DNA from 3 places in the Embleya sp. NPDC056575 genome. Region 3 is predicted to be linked to each of the others. Evidence: riboswitches for the same ligand, from Rfam matches in the RefSeq annotation. Region 3 holds a riboswitch; each other region holds the start of a gene.
What was found. A riboswitch is a leader RNA that binds a small molecule or an ion and turns the genes downstream of it on or off. The one in region 3 is predicted to bind cyclic di-AMP.

Region 1 (5,537 bases), on a different contig from region 3:
CGCGCGGTACAGCGCCGAGGAGTTGGCGGCGCTCGGCGTGGCCGAACCGCTCATCCCCATCGTCGCGAAGCTGACCACCGACGACGAGCTTCTCGGCCTCGCCGAGTACGCCCCCCGGCACACCGGCGAGGTCCTGCTCAGGCTGCGCGACGGAGTTCCGTATGAGCAGGTTCGCGAACAGGTCACCGAGCCCGTCGCGGCCGAGCAGGACGAGAGATTCGACGTCGAGGACTGGCAGGCGGCCGTCGGGCGCTCGCAGGCCGTGATCGTCACGGACGACGAATCGCTGCAAAGCATCCTGGACGAAGGGGATTTCGGCCGCTGGAAGGTCTTCCTCCATCCTTCCCAGGAGAAGTTGGTGCATCGCGATTTCTCGGGCCCCGCGCGGGTGAGCGGCGGGCCGGGTACAGGAAAGACCATTGTCGCGTTGCACCGGGTGAAGCATCTCGTCGACCGGTTGCCCCCCGGGCACAACAAGCCCGTTCTGTTGACGACGTTCAACAAGAACCTGGCCGCCGATCTACGCGCTCGACTGATCTCCCTGGGCGGTCCCGAGACGCTGTCGCGCGTCGAGATCACTCACGTCGACCAGCTTGCGAGACGAGTCGTCAGCGAGTCCGATCCTGGTCGGTCCAAGCGACGTATAGAGGATGGCCAGGCACTCGACGAGTGGCGTCAACTCCTGGTGGAGGCCGGCGAGAACCGTTGGGACGCGGAATTTCTGAGCGACGAGTGGAATCAGGTGATTCTCGGGCAAGCGGTCACCTCACGTGCCGACTACTTCCGCGTCCGAAGGGCGGGTCGGGGGCGCAGCCTTTCACGCACAGAGCGGGCGGAAGTCTGGCAACTCGCCGAACGCTTCACCCAGCGCCTGGACGTCAAGGGGTTGGAGACGCATCGGCAGGTCGCCGAGCGGGCAGCCCAGCTCGAGATCGCCCGGAAGGCCAAGATCGACAGCCGGACGCGGCGGGACGCGGATCGAGGCGGCCCCGGCAACATTCATGTCGAATCCGGGTCTGGGGCCTGGCTGCGCTACCGCTATCGGCACATCGTCGTCGATGAGGCACAGGACCTCGGCGCGGCCCACTGGAAGATGCTCCGTGCGATGGTACCGACCGATCGAAACGACATTTTTCTGGTCGGTGACACCCACCAAAGGATCTACGACAACCAGGTCACCCTCGGCAGCCTGGGTGTCAACATCCGCGGGCGGTCAGCCAAGTTGACCCTCAGTTATCGCACGACCCGGGAGATTCTCAAGTCGGCGGTCGGGGTCCTGGAAGGCGTCGACTACGACGACCTCGACGGCGGCGGTGACGACCTTGCCGGGTATCGATCGGTGCTGCACGGAGTACGTCCCGTCCTACGTTCCGCGGCGAGCTGGGACGCCGAGATGGATCTCGTGCTGGAGCAGCTCGGGGAGTGGCACGACGTCGCCCGCGAGTCCGTGGCGATCTGCGTGCCGACGAATGACATGGTCACGCAGATGGCCTACCGACTTGCCCAACGAGGCATCGTATCCACAGAGATCACGCAGGACGGCCCCCGCCACGAAGAAGGGGTGCACGTTGGCACCATGTATCGCTTCAAGGGGCTCGAATACCAACGCATGATCATCGCGGGCGTCTCCGAGGGCCTGGTACCGAGGTCGGCGGTGGAGCACTGGGCGCGCACCGATCCGTCCCGGCACAAGCGTGAATTGCAGCGGGCCCGCTCGCTGTTGTTCGTCGCCGCAACCCGAGCCCGGGACGCCTTGGCCATCTCCTGGCATGGAGAGCCGAGTCGGTTCCTTCGCTCCTTGGGAGCGAGGAGCAGCGCTGTGCACCGATGACGTGTCAACAGGTGTGATCACTGCGAACGTTCCCATCCTCCTCGGCGGTGTTAACGGCGTCGACAGTGCTCATGGCTGCCGGGCGCGTGAACCGGCGGGAAGGTCGGCTTCCACCGAGCCTTGTTGACGCGGTGCTCGAAAAACAGCGTCGGCGCCGGCTCATCGAGGCGACAGATCGCGGCCTGCGGCGCCGGGTGAAGGGGTCGGTGTGATGGTGGCCATAGGTGATCAGCGACCCTGAGCGCCGGACGCACCGCTCGACAGCAGGTTCCATAGCGGAGAGTGACCGGTAGCTTGAGAGCCTTCGCGCGCACCTGACGCCCGCCATGTGCGCCCGTGCTCACCTTGTGCTCACCTTCGATGCCCGGCGAGGAGCCCCAGGCTTGGCACAAGTGCGAACATGCTGGTCACCGCATTGGAAGCGATGATCGACGGGTGGGCCGTCAGGGGATCGAACCCTGAACCCGCGGATTAAAAGTCCGCTGCTCTGCCAATTGAGCTAACGGCCCCGTCGGGCGTCCGGCGGTGATCCGCTTTTTGCCCACCGGCAGAGTACCGGTATCGGATCGAACATGCTGCGAGTATCCCCGGACACGCCGTGACCTGCGGGGATGTGGACTCGCACGGGCGGGAGCGCGGGGCGCCGCGAAACGGCCGGAGTGTACGAAATGGACGCACATACCGCCTACCCCGGTTACCGCGTGCCCCGAGGCGCCGGCGGCGCCGACAACGACGATCGGTCCGGGAGGGGTGTTCGCCCCCTCCCGGACCGATCGTCGTGCGACGCGGTCGGTCTAGCCCGGTCGGATGGCCGCGTAGAACGGCATCGAGTCCAAGGGGGCCTCGGTCACGTTCTTGCCGGGGCGGGGGGCGTGGATGATCTTGCCGTTGCCGATGTACATGCCCACGTGCGAGTTGTCCGAGAAGTAGAACACCAGGTCGCCCGGCTTGAGCGCGTCCTTGGAGATCCGCGGGCCGTCGTTGACCTGGGTCCACGTGGTGCGGCTGAGCGAGACGTTGGCGGCTCGCCACGAGGCCTGGGTCAGGCCCGAGCAGTCGTACGAGTCGGGGCCCACACCTCGCGGCGCGTACGGCTTGCCGATCTGGGCCCGCGCGAACGCGATCGCGGCCGCGGCCCGGCCGGACACGGGGACGTCCTTGCCCGTCGTCGGCGGGTCCGCCTTGTCGCGCGAGCTGCGGTCGGTCTCGGTGCGCGAACCGGCGTCGTTCTTGTGGTCGTTCGAGTCGAGGACTTCCTTCTGCTGCTGCGCGGTGAGCGTGTTCAGCAGGCGCTGTGCCTCGGTGAGCTTGTTCTGGATCTCGCCCTTGTGCCGGTTCAGCTCGGTGCGCAGCTTCTCCAGTTCCGCGAGCTGCGAGGAGGCCTCGGTGCGGTCCTGCTGGAGAACTCGGGCCTGCGCCGCGATCTGCTTCAGCTTCGCGGCCTGCTGGCCGTCGAGCTGGGACAACATCTGCGACTTCTGCAGGTAACCCTCGGGGTCGCCGCTGAGCGCGAGCGAGAGCGACGGCGGCAGACCACCGCTGCGGTACTGGTTGGCCGCCAGGACACCGATCTGGTCGCGCAGCGTGTTGAGCGCGGCCTGTTCCTCGGTGATCCGTGACTGGGTCTGGTTCGCGGTGCCCTGCTGCTTGGTGATCTGCTCGTCGACGCGGTTGGCGGCTTCGGTGGCCTTGATCGCCTCGCTGTGCAGCTGGTTGACGCGGTCCTTGGTCTGCTGGAACGACTGCGCGGGGTCCGCGCTCGCGGTGCCGGCGAAGGTCATCACACCGGTCATCGTCGCGGCGGCCGTGACCACGGTCGCGGCGGTACGCACGGCGGTGCGCGGCTTGGGCTTGCGGTGCTGCCCGGATCGACGCTGGGACGCCACTGGCGGCGGTCTCCTTCCTCGGCCGCCTACCGGGTTAGCTGACGGGTTCGGGCGGAAGAAGGCGCCCTACGGTGCCGAAGCACCGATTCACCCCAGGGACTGTGAAGGGTCCCCGGTTCCGGCTTCGTGTCGCGGCGACCGCGGTTGCCCACCGTCACCGAAACCCGTCACCGAATTCGGCGGAGGCGATCGTGTCGACCGGGTGGCCGACGTGGAGCCGATCGCCTATCGCAGAACGATAGTCACAGGCGTGTCACGACCCTCACCCCGAGTCTCTGCATTACCAAAACTTTACCAAGAGTTCCGTTTCACCCGTCGTCGTATCACAGGAAAAGCACTCGGAATCCCGAAAGTCGATCTTGGACCGTTTTGGCAACGATTGGTGGCAAGGAGCCGCCGTCCGACCTCCGCAAACGTCGCCGCACCCGCGAAATGGGCCGACGGCGGGGTTACCACGCGCGAGGTTCCGCCGTTTCGCCGGGCTTGCCGGTCCTTTTCGAACCGCACATTCGCAAGGCCCGGCCGATCCGAGGCGAATACGCGACCTCGAGCGACATCGAACAGGTGTGGACAGACCCCGAACCCGGATTCGAAAATCGCCCCTCGCCTCGGCGCCGCGCCCACTACCCCGACACCGACCGCCCCGCCGTCGCCACCGCCAGGTCGCCTTCCGCTCCCACACGCGCGTCGTACTCCGCCCGCGCCTCGGCGATGCGTTCCTGATGTTCCTCGGTCCAGGTGACCAACGAGCGGATCGTGGTGTGCAGCGTGGTCCCCATCGGGGTGAGCGCGTAGTCCACCCGAGGCGGCACGACCGGATACACCGTGCGGCGCACCAGGCCGTCGCGTTCGAGTTGGCGCAGCGTCACGGTGAGCATGCGCTGGCTGATCCCGTCGATCTCCCGCCGCAACTCGGTGAAGCGCAACGTACGGCTCTCCAGGATCGCGATCACCAGAAGGGACCACTTGTCGGCGACTCGGTCGAGGATCTGCCGGACCTCGCACCCCTCGCGCACGTCCCACTGGAGGGCGTCGTAGTCCTCCTGGTTACTCGGGCAGGGGGTCGGTTCCTTCGAAGTGCCTTCTTCCATGGAAGTCGATGCTGCCGAAGGATGGGGTCGGTTACAAGAGGGAACCGGGTTCGTCCGAAGAACCGACCCCCGGTACCCCGATCGCACCGCGATCCCACCGCGATCCCACCCACCCGCGTCCCGAGGGGCTGTCGCATGTCCACATCCACGTCCACACCCGGCAGCGCCACCGAATCCGCCCCCGAATCCGCCCCCGGCGACGCCCCCGCCGGCCGCATGAGCCCCCGCGCCTGGGGCATGCTGCTCGTCCTCTGCGGCGCGATCTTCCTGGAGGGCATCGACGTCGCGATGCTCAACGTCGCGCTGCCCACCATCCGCGACGACCTGGGCATGTCCACCGGTGGCGTGAGCTGGGTGATGAGCGCGTACGTGCTCGCCTACGCCGGCTTCATGCTCCTCGGCGGCCGTACCGCCGATCTGCTCGGCCGGCGGCGGATGTTCCTCTTGTGGCTGACCGTCTTCCTGGTCTTCTCCGGCCTGGGCGGATTCGCCACCGAGGGCTGGATGCTGATCGTGGCCCGCTTCGTGACCGGCGCCTCGGCCGCCTTCATGACGCCCGCCGGGCTGTCCATCATCACCACCGGCTTCCCGGAGGGGCCGCAGCGCAACCGGGCACTGCTCTTCTACGCGGGCACCGCCGCGGGCGGCTTCTCGCTCGGCCTGGTGATCGGCGGACTGCTGACGGCGATCGACTGGCGGCTGGTGTTCTTCGTACCGGTCGCGCTCGCC
Region 2 (5,537 bases), on a different contig from region 3:
ATCGGCTTCGCGGCCGCCCGGCGCTTCCTCGAAGAGGGGTGCCGCGTCCTGGTGGGCGGCCTGGATCCGGCCGAGGTGGACGAGGCGGTCGCGGAACTGCGCCCGCTCGGCGAGGTCACCGGCTTCGCCGTCGACGTCAGCCACGAGCCGGACGCGACCGCCCTCGTCGAGGCGGCCGTCCGCGAACTGGGCGGCATCGACGTACTCGCGAACAACGCCGGCATCGCCTGGCGCGAACCCTTCCTGGAGATCACCGCCGAGCACTTCGACCGCATGCTCGCGGTCAACCTGCGCGGCATGTTCCTGGTCGGCCAGGCGGTCGGCCGGCACATGGTCGAACGCGGCGGCGGCGGGGTGATCGTCAACATGTCGTCCACGAACGGGATCGCGGGCGAGGAGGACTACGCGCACTACAACGCCTCCAAGGGAGGTGTCCTCCTGCTCGGAAAGACGATGGCGGTGGAACTGGGCCGGTACGGGATCCGGGTGAACACCCTGTGCCCCGGATACATCCGTACACCACTCAACGCCTCGATCGCAGGCGCAATGGCAGACCCCGACTTCGAATCGACGTACATCACCACCCGAATCCCCCTGGCCCGCGCCGGCCGCGCCGAAGACGTAGCCGCCGCCTACGCCTTCCTGGCCTCGGAAGACGCGGCCTTCATCCACGGCACCGAACTGGTCGTAGACGGCGGCCAACTGGCAGTCATGTAGCACCAACCCCCAGCCAGAACCGGGCCACCACCCCAGGCCCGCAACCCACCCCGGTCCGGACCGCAACTCAACTCGACCCGACCCGCAACCACCCGGATCGGAACAGCAACTCTCCCAGGCCAAACCGCAGTTCACCCACACCCCATCCCCAACCCCAATCCGATCCGCAGCCACCCCGGCCAGGTCCACGGCACATCTCAGCCCGTCCGGCGTTCGAGGACAACGCAGGCCGACCCGCCGACCCGCCCTGCCGACACGACCGCCGTCGGCGGCGAGCCCACCCAGCACGACGGCCACCCGCCCGAGGGAGACCCACGGAACATGCCCCTGTCCATGGACCTGATCGACCGCCTGAGCGCGATCGTCGGCGCCGAACACGTCCGCCACACCACCGGCGACCTGGTGCCGTACGCCCGCGACGCCACCCCCCTGTTCGACCGGCTCCCGGACGCCGTGGTCTTCCCGGCCGACACCGCCGAGGTCGCCGCCGTGCTGCGCCTGGCGACCGAGCACCGCGTGCCGGTCGTCCCCCGGGGCGCCGGCTCCAACCTGTGCGCGGCCACCGTGGCCCTGAACGGCGGCATCGTCCTGGTCACCACACGCATGAACCGCATCCGCGAGATCAGCCCCGACGAGCTGCTCGCCGTGGTCGAACCCGGCGTGACCACCGCCGCCCTGGCCGACGCCGCGACAGCACACGGCCTGCTCTTCCCGCCCGACCCGGGCAGCCGCACGGTCTCCACCGTCGGCGGCAACGTGGCCACCTGCGCGGGCGGACTGCGCGGCCTCAAGTACGGCGTCACCCGCAACTACGTACTCGGCCTGGAGGCGGTACTGCCCACCGGCGAGGTGATCCGCACCGGCGGCCGGCTCTGGAAGGACGTGGCGGGCTACGACCTGACCCGCCTGCTCACCGGCTCCGAGGGCACCCTCGCCGTGATCACCGAGATCACCATGGCCCTGCTGCCCTCCCCCGCCGACACGGGCACCGGGATCGCCTACTTCCCCGACCTGGCCCACGCCGGCCGCGCGGTCGCCGACATCCTCTCCGCCGGCATCGTCCCGGCAACCCTGGAATTCCTGGACCGAAGCTGCATCAACGCGGTCGAGGACTTCGCCGACCTCGGCCTGCGCCGGGACGCCGGGGCGCTGCTCCTGTTCGGCGACGACGGTACGTCCGACGCGGTCCGCCACGACCTGAACCGCATGGCCGAGTTGTGCGACGCGGCCGGCGCCACGCAATGGACCCTGGCCGAGGACGTGGCCGGCGCCGAGGCACTGCTGACCGCTCGCCGATGTTCGCTGCCCGCACTGTCCCGACTCGGCGCGCTGACCATCCTCGAAGACGCCACCGTGCCGCGACCCAGGATCGCCGAGATGGTCGACCGGATCGACGCCATCGCGGCCGGGCACACCGTCACCATCGCCACCTTCGGTCACGCCGGCGACGGCAACCTCCACCCCACCTGCGTGGTGGCCGACCCGAACGACACCGAATCGATCGAGCGCGCGCACGCCGCCTTCGACGACATCTTCCGCACCGCGATCGAACTCGGCGGCACCATCACCGGCGAACACGGCGTAGGTGCCGCCAAGTTGCCGCACCTGCGCGCCCAACTCGGCGACGACCAACTGCAATTGCTGAGCCGGATCAAGACCGCCTTCGATCCCGCCCGCATCCTCAATCCCGGAAAGCTCGGCTCATGACCGGTATGTTCGACCCCGAGGAACTCTCCCGCTGCATCTCCTGCGGCTTCTGCCTGCCCGCGTGTCCGACGTACGCCGCCACCGGCGACGAGGCCTCCTCGCCGCGCGGCCGGATCAACCTGATGCGCGCGCTGGAGACCGGTCGCCTGGACGCCGACGACCCGACCCTGCTGGAACAGTCCTCCGCGTGCCTGGGCTGCCGCGCCTGCGAACCGGTCTGCCCGGCGGGCGTCCCGTACGGCTCCTTGTTGGAACAGTGGCGCGAGCACCAGTGGCGGGGCAAACACCGACCGCCACTGGCCCGGCTGTTGACGATGGTGGTGAGCCTGCCGCCGGTGGTCCGCGCGATGGGCTGGGGCCGCTTCGTCCTGCCGGCCGGGCGCAGCGGCCCCGACAAGGCAACCGGTCCGGCCGCACCCCGGCCCCCGAAGCCACCCATACAACCCATCCAACCCATCCAACCCACACAGCCCGCACAACCCACGCCACCCACGCCACCCGCCGGCACCGGTGCCTCCCTCATGCTCGGCTGCTTCGAACGCGCCATGTTCCCCAGGGTCTCCCGCGCGGCCCGCACCCTCCTGCCCGGCCTGAAGGTGCCCGACGACCAGGGCTGCTGCGGAGCGCTGCACGCGCACAACGGCGAATTGACCAAGGGCCGCGCCCTCGCCCGCCGCCTCGGCGAACGCCTCCCCGGCCGGATCGTCACCACCTCCGGCGGATGCGCCGCGCACCTGGCCGACGTCATCGGCCGCGACCGGGTCGCCGAACTGTCCGAGGTGGTCGACGTCTCGGCACTGCCCGAACGCCGGGTGGCCGGCCGCCGGGTCAGGGTCACCCTCCAGGACTCCTGCCACCTGCGCAACGGCCTCGGCGTATGGCGCGAACCGCGCGCAGTCCTTTCCGCGGTGGCCGACTTCGTGGAAACCCCGGGCGCCGGCGACTGCTGCGGCGCGGCCGGCACCTACTCCCTCCTGCGCCCGATCGAATCCCGCCGCATCCTCGACCGCAAGCTGGACGCGATCGAGGCCAGTGGCGCCGACGTCGTGGTCGCGGTCAACCCGGGCTGCCTGCGCCAACTCCGCACCGGCCTGCGGCGCCGCAGGTCGCGCGTACGCGCGGTACACCTCGCCGAATTCCTCACCACACCCGACGGCGGCGCCCGGACACCCTGACCATCACGGGCCCGACACCGGGATCTCGGGTCGAGTTCGGCGTATGCGACTCCACACGGGGGGAGCCGCATACGCCGTACCCGACCCGAGACACCCACGGGTTTCCACCACGCCACCCGGTTCGAAGGGAGCCATCCCGTCGAACACCAACCCCGCGACGCGCGCGCCTTCGCCCTCGCTCCATCCCACGAATGGGCAGGTGGGCCCCAGTTTCGACCCGTTTTCCACCATCCCGAGACCGGCGTTTCCGGCAAATCCCGTGGCGCACGTCACATCCCGCGCACCGATTGTCAGGAACTCGCACGCACCGTGAACCGAGTTTCCGCGATTCTCACTCCCCGCGATTTCGATCTCACTCTCCGCTGAAGGTCCCGGGCACAATGCGTGGATGCTTCGGGACTTTCGGTCCCGGAATTCCACCCTTCCGACCCGAATCTTCGGTTTCGGCGAAACATGATGTTTGGATCCGAGTCGGGTGTATGCGTAGTTTGGTGCTTCGCCGCACCGGTCCGGTGTTCGGCGGAATGTGTCTCCCGGTTCGCCGAATCCTGCCGCCGGAGAGGCCACGGTACGAAACCCGAAAGGCAGGAGCGGGGGAACCAAGTGGAATGCCGTCCCGGGCGTCCGCATGTCGTGGACGTCCGATAACGACGGCTTGGGGTGAAGCCGTGCCCGCCTCCTCGATACCCGAGGAGTCGACGCCGGCCGGGCGAGACTCTCCAGCCCGAATCCGACAGCTCACTTCGTAGGCGTGGGAGAAGGAAAAATCTTCGTGCAGTCGTTCATCACCCCTGCCCGCAAGCCCAAGAACGCGCGCCTCGCGCTCACCCTCGGCATGGCCGGCGCCATCGTCGCCGCCCCGCTGATCACCGGCTTCGCCACCTCCGCCACCGCCGCCCCGGTCTCCGTCTGGGACAAGGTCGCCATGGGCGAGAGCTCGGGCAACTGGCACATCAACACCGGCAACGGTTTCTACGGTGGCCTGCAGTTCACGCAGAGCACCTGGAACGAGTTCGGCGGTCAGCAGTACGCCCCGCGTGCGGACCTGGCCACCAAGGACCAGCAGATCGCCATCGCGGAGAAGGTCCTCGCCGTACAGGGCCCCGGCGCGTGGCCGAACACCTCGGGCCCCGCGGGCCTGACCCGTGGCGGCGCCGCTCCGGCCATCTCCCCCAGCGCCAAGTCGGGCTCGACCAAGGCCACCGTCAAGGTCGCCCCGAAGGTCGCCGAGAAGCCGGTCGAGGCCGCGCCGGCCCCGAAGGCCCCGAAGATCGAGGTCGTCCCGGCCGCCGAGACCAAGGCCACGACCACCACCTACTCCGTGGTCAAGGGCGACACCCTGTCCAAGATCGCCGCGGCCAAGGACGTCGACGGCGGCTGGCGCAAGCTGTACGCCGACAACAAGTCCGTCATCGGCGGCAACCCGAACCTGATCCTGGTCGGCCAGAAGCTCTCGCTCTCCGGCAAGGCCGCGGTCGCCACGAAGACCGAGGTCGCGCCGAAGGCCGAGGCCAAGGTCGAGACCAAGACCGAGGCCAAGCCCTCCGTGTCGGTCAAGGTCGCGCCGAAGCCCGTGACCAAGGAGAAGGCCCCCGTCGTGGCCAAGACCTCCTCGGCCAAGGCCGGCAGCACCGCCGTCAACTCCTCGGGCTACGTCGCTCCGGTGAACGGCGCGCTGGGCACCGCGTTCGGCACCGGTGGCTCCATGTGGTCCAGCGGCAGCCACACCGGCCAGGACTTCGTGGTCGGCACCGGCACCTCGGTCAAGGCCATCACCTCGGGCACCGTGGTCAGCGCCGGCAACGGTGGCGCCTACGGCAACGAGGTCGTCATCAAGCACGCGGACGGCAAGTACTCGCAGTACGCCCACCTGTCCAGCATCGGCGTCCGCGCCGGCCAGACGGTGAGCACCGGCCAGCAGATCGGCCTCTCGGGCGC
Region 3 (5,537 bases):
ATCGGCGAGGCGGTCGAGGTGGTCGGCGAGGCCGACGACGTGGCGAGCGCGGTGGCCGTGGTCACCGAGACGCGCCCCGAGGTGGTCCTGCTCGACGTGCACCTGCCCGGCGGCGGCGGGGTCGAGGTGTTGCGCCGGTGCGCGTCGCTGATCCCGGCGGTGCGCTTCCTGGCGCTGTCCGTGTCGGACGCCGCCGAGGACGTGATCGGGGTGATCCGGGGCGGCGCCCGGGGCTATGTGACCAAGTCGATCACCGGCGACGAACTGATCCGCGCGATCGGCCGGGTCGGCGAGGGCGACGCGGTGTTCTCGCCGCGCCTGGCGGGCTTCGTACTGGACGCGTTCGCGGCCACCGACGTGCCGCCGATCGACGAGGACCTGGACCGGCTCACCCAGCGCGAGCGCGAGGTGCTGCGGCTGATCGCGCGCGGCTACGCCTACAAGGAGATCGCCCGCCGACTGGTCATCTCGGTCAAGACGGTGGAGACCCATGTCTCCGCCGTGCTGCGCAAGTTGCAGTTGTCCAACCGGCACGAGCTGACCCGCTGGGCGACGGACCGGCGACTGGTCTGAGCCGGGCGACCGGCGACACGCGCGAAGGCGCCCTCCCGCGACGGGAGGGCGCCTTCGTACGTGTGACGGGGTCCGGCCGGGCCTAGCCGGGTCGGATGGCCGCGTAGAACGGCATCGAGTCGACCGGCGCCTCGGTCACGGTCTTGCCGGGACGCGGGGCGTGGATGATCTTGCCGTTGCCGATGTACAGGCCCACGTGCCGGTTGTCCGAGTAGAAGAACACCAGGTCGCCGGGCTGGAGCGAGCCCTTGGAGACGCGGGGACCGTCGTTGACCTGGGTCCAGGTCGTCCGGGTCAGGCGCACGCCCGCGGCCTTCCAGGACGCCTGGGTCAGGCCCGAGCAGTCGTAGGAGCCGGGGCCCTCGGCGCCGGAGACGTACGGCTTGCCGATCTGGGACCGCGCGAACGCGATCGCCGCCGCGGCCCGACCGGAGGCCGGCACGTTGGTCGTCGGCGTGGTGTCCTGCTTGTCCCGCGAACTGCGGTCGTTGGCACGCGTGTCGTTCGCGTGCTCGTCCGAGTCGAGGACTTCCTTCTTCTGCTGCTCGGTGAGCGTGTTCAGCAGCCGCTGCGCCTCGGCGAGCTTGGCCTGGATGTCGGTCTTGTTCTTGTTCAGGTCGGTGCGCAGCTTCTCCAGTTCCGCGAGCTGCGAGGAGGCCTCGGTGCGGTCCTGCTGGAGAACTCGGGCCTGCGCCGCGATCTGCTTCAGCTTGGCGGCCTGCTGGCCGTCGAGCTGGGACATCATCTGCGACTTCTGCAGGTAGCCCTCGGGGTCGCCGCTGAGCGCGAGCGAGAGGGACGGCGGGAGGCCGCCGCTGCGGTACTGGTTGGCCGCCAGGACACCGATCTGGTCGCGCAGGGCGTTCAGCGCGGTCTGTTCCTCGGTGATCCGGGCCTGGGTCTGGTTCGCGGTGTCCTGCTGCTTCTCGATCTGCTCCTCGACGCCGTTGGCGGCGTCGGTGGCCTTGATCACGTCGCTGTGCAGCTGGTTGACGCGGTCCTTGGTCTGCTGGAACGACTGCGCGGGGTCCGCGCTCGCGGTGCCGGCGAAGGTCATCACGCCGGTCATCGTCGCGGCGGCCGTAACGACGGTCGCGGCGGTACGCACGGCGGTGCGCGGCTTGGGCTTGCGGTGTTGCCCGGGTCGACGTTGGGACGCCACTGGTGGCGGGTCTCCTTCCTCGGCCGCCTACCGGGTTAGCTGACGGGTTCGGGCGGAAGAAGGCGCCCTACGGTGCCGGAGCACCGATTCACCCCAAGGGACTGCGAGGGTCCCCGGTTCCGGCTTCGTGTCGCGGCGACCGTGGTTGCCCACCGTCACCGAAACCCGTCACCGAATTCGGCGGAGGCGATCGTGTCGACCGGGTGGCCGACCTCGAGCCGATCGCCTGCCGCAGAACACTAGTCACACGCGTGTCAGGACCATCACCATTGGCCTTCACATTGCCAAAACTTTACCAATGTCGCCGTTTCCATCTCCGCGTATCACGGGAGATGCACCCGGATTCCCTAAAGTCGATCTTGATCCGTTTTGGCGATCTTTAATGGCATTCGACCGATGGTGAGGCGTGGATCGCCGCCGGCTAGGCTGCCGGACGGCGGCCGGGGGTCCGGCGTGGGCGCCGAGAACGCCGCGGCCGGGTACCCGCCGGGCGACGATCGACGAGGGGTTGTACGACGTGGACGTTCTGCGGCAGATCCTGCTGGTGCTGCACATCGTGGGCATCGCGGCCCTGCTCGGCGGCTTCCTCACCCAGATGTCCGCGCTGCGCACCGGCGACGTGCGGATCGTGCCCGCGATGACGCACGGCGCGCTGACCATGCTCGTCACCGGCCTGGCCCTGGTGGGCGTGGTGCGGTCCGGACTGGACCGGGACGTGGACACCGCCAAGATCGGTACCAAGCTCGGCATCCTGTTGGTCATCCTGCTGCTGGTGTGGGGCAACCGCGCCGCGGAGCGGGTGTCCGCGCGCGTCCTCGGCGCGATCGGCCTGCTGACCGTGGCGAACATCGCCATCGCCGTGATGTGGACCTGAGCCGCCGATCCCGCCGCCGCTAGCGGGTGTCCACCACCCGGAACACCTCGGCCATACGTCCGGCGCCCAGGTCGAACCGCGCCGCGTTGCCCTCCAGCATCGACACGACGTGCTCGCGCAGCTCCGGCAGATGGCCCGTCTGGCTCTCGTGCGACAGCAGCGCCGCGATCTTGCGCTCGAACACCTCCGTCACGTCCACCGCGTGGTTCGGTGCCGCGGTCGGCGACAGCCAGGTCTCCGGCACCGTCCACTCCTTCAGCCCCTCCGCCTCCAGCAGCTCGGGGTGGGCGAACGGGTTGCGCGCGTCCGGATAGATCGCCCGCATCGCCGCCTCGCCGGCCTCCAGGTGATCGGGGTGGCTGGGCGCCAGCCGGGCCCAGTCCCGCTCCGGACTCGGGATCACCATGCGCTGCGGGCGCACCTGCCGGATCACCCGGCTGATGTCGCGCCGCAGTTCCATGGAGACCGCCACACGCCCGTCGGGATACCCCAGCCAGTACAGCTGCCGCACCCCCACGTGCGCCGCCGCCGCGCTCTGCTCGGCCCGCCGGATCCCGCCGATCTCCGACCGGGGCACCGCCGGATCGAACCCGCCCGCGTCCCCGTCGGTGACCAGGCAGTAGCTCACCTCGATGCCCGCCTCGGTCCACGTGGCGACCGTCCCCGCCGCCCCGAAGTCGATGTCGTCCGGGTGCGCGGCCAGCACCAGGACCCGCTCCACGTCGCGATCGTCCAGCACGATGTACTCCCTTGATCCGACTCGATCCGACCCGCTCCGACTCCATCCGCCGGCCGGGCGACCCGTGATCGGCCCGATCCCGGTCGACCCGATGTCCGACGGCGCGAAGATGGTTGTCGGCGCAATGATCCCTGCCCGCCGACACCGGCCGGGCACGACCCGCCCGACACCCACCTAGACTCGGGGAACGATGAGCAGCCTCTTCGACGACATCCCCCTGCCCGGTTTCGACACCGCGGCCAAGAAGTCCCCCGCCGGCTCCGCGGACGAGATCCCGCTGCCGCCCGAGCCGGACGAGAACCACGTCTACGGCCTGCCGGAGGACTATCCGGACGACCTGTACGAGGGGCAGTACGCGCCGCCGCCCGAGCCGCGCGACGCCTACTACCGCAACGGCGCCGCGCGCCCCGTGGTGGACCCGGCCCGGCTGCTCGACGGGATGAACCCGCAACAGCGCGCCGCGGTCGTGCACGAGGGGTCCCCGCTGCTCATCGTGGCGGGCGCGGGCTCCGGCAAGACCCGTGTGCTGACCCACCGCATCGCCCACCTGCTCGCCTCCCGCCACGTGCACCCCGGCGAGATCCTGGCGATCACCTTCACCAACAAGGCCGCCGCCGAGATGCGCGAGCGGGTCGAGGCGCTGGTCGGGCCGCGCACCAAGGCGATGTGGGTGTCCACCTTCCACTCGGCCTGCGTACGCATCCTGCGGCAGCAGTACAAGAAGCTCGGCATGAGCTCCTCGTTCTCCATCTACGACTCGGCCGACCAGCAGCGGCTGATGGCGATGGTCTGCCGCGACCTCGACCTGGACCCGAAGAAGTTCCCGCCGCGCAAGTTCAACGCGCAGGTGTCCAACCTCAAGAACGAGCTGATCGACCACGAGGACTTCGCGGCCAAGGCGATCAACGAGTCCGAGCGCATACTGGCGCAGGCCTACACGATGTATCAGGAGCGGCTGCGCCAGGCCAACGCGCTCGACTTCGACGACCTGATCATGACCACGGTGCACCTGCTCCAGGCGTTCCCGGACGTCGCGGAGCACTACCGGCGGCGCTTCAGGCACGTGCTGGTGGACGAGTACCAGGACACCAACCACGCGCAGTACACGCTCGTGCGCGAACTGGTCGGCGGCGCGGCCGGCAGCGGCCCGCGCCTGACGGTGGACGGCGAGTTGGTCAATCCCGCCGAGGCCGGGCTCGTCGGGCTCGAACCGGCCGAGTTGTGCGTGGTCGGCGACGCGGACCAGTCGATCTACGCCTTCCGCGGCGCGACCATCCGCAACATCCTCGACTTCGAGGCCGACTACCCGAACGCCACCACGATCCTGCTGGAGCAGAACTACCGCTCCACGCAGACCATCCTGAGCGCGGCCAACGCGGTGATCGAGCGCAACAGCAACCGGCGCGCGAAGAACCTGTGGACCGACGCCGGCGCCGGCACCCCCATCGTCGGCTACGTCGCGGACGACGAGCACGACGAGGCGCAGTTCGTCGCCGACGAGGTGGACCGCCTCACCGACGCGGGCCACACCAAGCCGGGACAGGTCGCGGTGTTCTACCGGACCAACGCCCAGTCCCGCGTCTTCGAGGAAGTCTTCATCCGGGTCGGCCTGCCGTACAAGGTCGTCGGCGGCGTGCGCTTCTACGAGCGCCGCGAGGTCCGCGACGTGCTCGCCTACCTGCGCCTGCTGGCCAACCCCGACGACACGGTCTCGCTGCGCCGGATCCTGAACGTGCCCAAGCGCGGCATCGGCGACCGGGCCGAGGCGTGCCTGGACGTGCTCGCGACCCGCGACCGCATCCCGTTCGCGCAGGCGCTGCGCCGCGCCGACGACGCGCCGGGCCTGGCCAAGCGCTCGGCCAACGCGGTCAAGGGTTTCGTCCGGCTCCTGGACGACCTCACCGCGGTGGTGGACGGCGGCGCGGGTCCCGCGACCGTCCTGGAGGCGATCCTGGAACAGAGCGGCTACCTGGCCGAGTTGCAGGCCTCCAGCGACCCGCAGGACGAGACCCGGATCGAGAACCTTCAGGAACTCGCGGCGGTGGCACTGGAGTTCGAGCAGGCCCAGGCGCAGGAGGGCGGCTCGGGCACGCTCGCCGACTTCCTGGAGCGGGTCTCGCTCGTGGCCGACTCCGACCAGATCCCCACCGACGCCGAGGACGGCGGCGTGGTCACCCTGATGACCCTGC

Region 1: another riboswitch for cyclic di-AMP. It lies ahead of ACFRCG_RS09545 (NlpC/P60 family protein); the one in region 3 lies ahead of ACFRCG_RS34830 (NlpC/P60 family protein).
Region 2: another riboswitch for cyclic di-AMP. It lies ahead of ACFRCG_RS01335 (transglycosylase family protein); the one in region 3 lies ahead of ACFRCG_RS34830 (NlpC/P60 family protein).

Annotation. Positions count from the first base shown of each region.
Region 1 is NZ_JBHTVA010000009.1:164,088-169,624, forward strand. Features, by position in the region: gene ACFRCG_RS09535 (UvrD-helicase domain-containing protein) at 1-1,831, shown strand, start outside; tRNA gene ACFRCG_RS09540 (tRNA-Lys) at 2,268-2,340, opposite strand; gene ACFRCG_RS09545 (NlpC/P60 family protein) at 2,626-3,717, opposite strand; cyclic di-AMP (ydaO/yuaA leader) riboswitch at 3,726-3,864, opposite strand; gene ACFRCG_RS09550 (winged helix-turn-helix transcriptional regulator) at 4,341-4,808, opposite strand; gene ACFRCG_RS09555 (MFS transporter) at 5,025-5,537, shown strand, end outside.
Region 2 is NZ_JBHTVA010000001.1:316,050-321,586, forward strand. Features, by position in the region: gene ACFRCG_RS01320 (SDR family NAD(P)-dependent oxidoreductase) at 1-717, shown strand, start outside; gene ACFRCG_RS01325 (FAD-binding oxidoreductase) at 1,039-2,424, shown strand; gene ACFRCG_RS01330 ((Fe-S)-binding protein) at 2,421-3,599, shown strand; cyclic di-AMP (ydaO/yuaA leader) riboswitch at 4,129-4,366, shown strand; gene ACFRCG_RS01335 (transglycosylase family protein) at 4,435-5,537, shown strand, end outside.
Region 3 is NZ_JBHTVA010000056.1:67,710-73,246, forward strand. Features, by position in the region: gene ACFRCG_RS34825 (LuxR C-terminal-related transcriptional regulator) at 1-573, shown strand, start outside; gene ACFRCG_RS34830 (NlpC/P60 family protein) at 656-1,735, opposite strand; cyclic di-AMP (ydaO/yuaA leader) riboswitch at 1,745-1,883, opposite strand; gene ACFRCG_RS34835 (hypothetical protein) at 2,253-2,609, shown strand; gene ACFRCG_RS34840 (PIG-L deacetylase family protein) at 2,629-3,348, opposite strand; gene pcrA (DNA helicase PcrA) at 3,539-5,537, shown strand, end outside.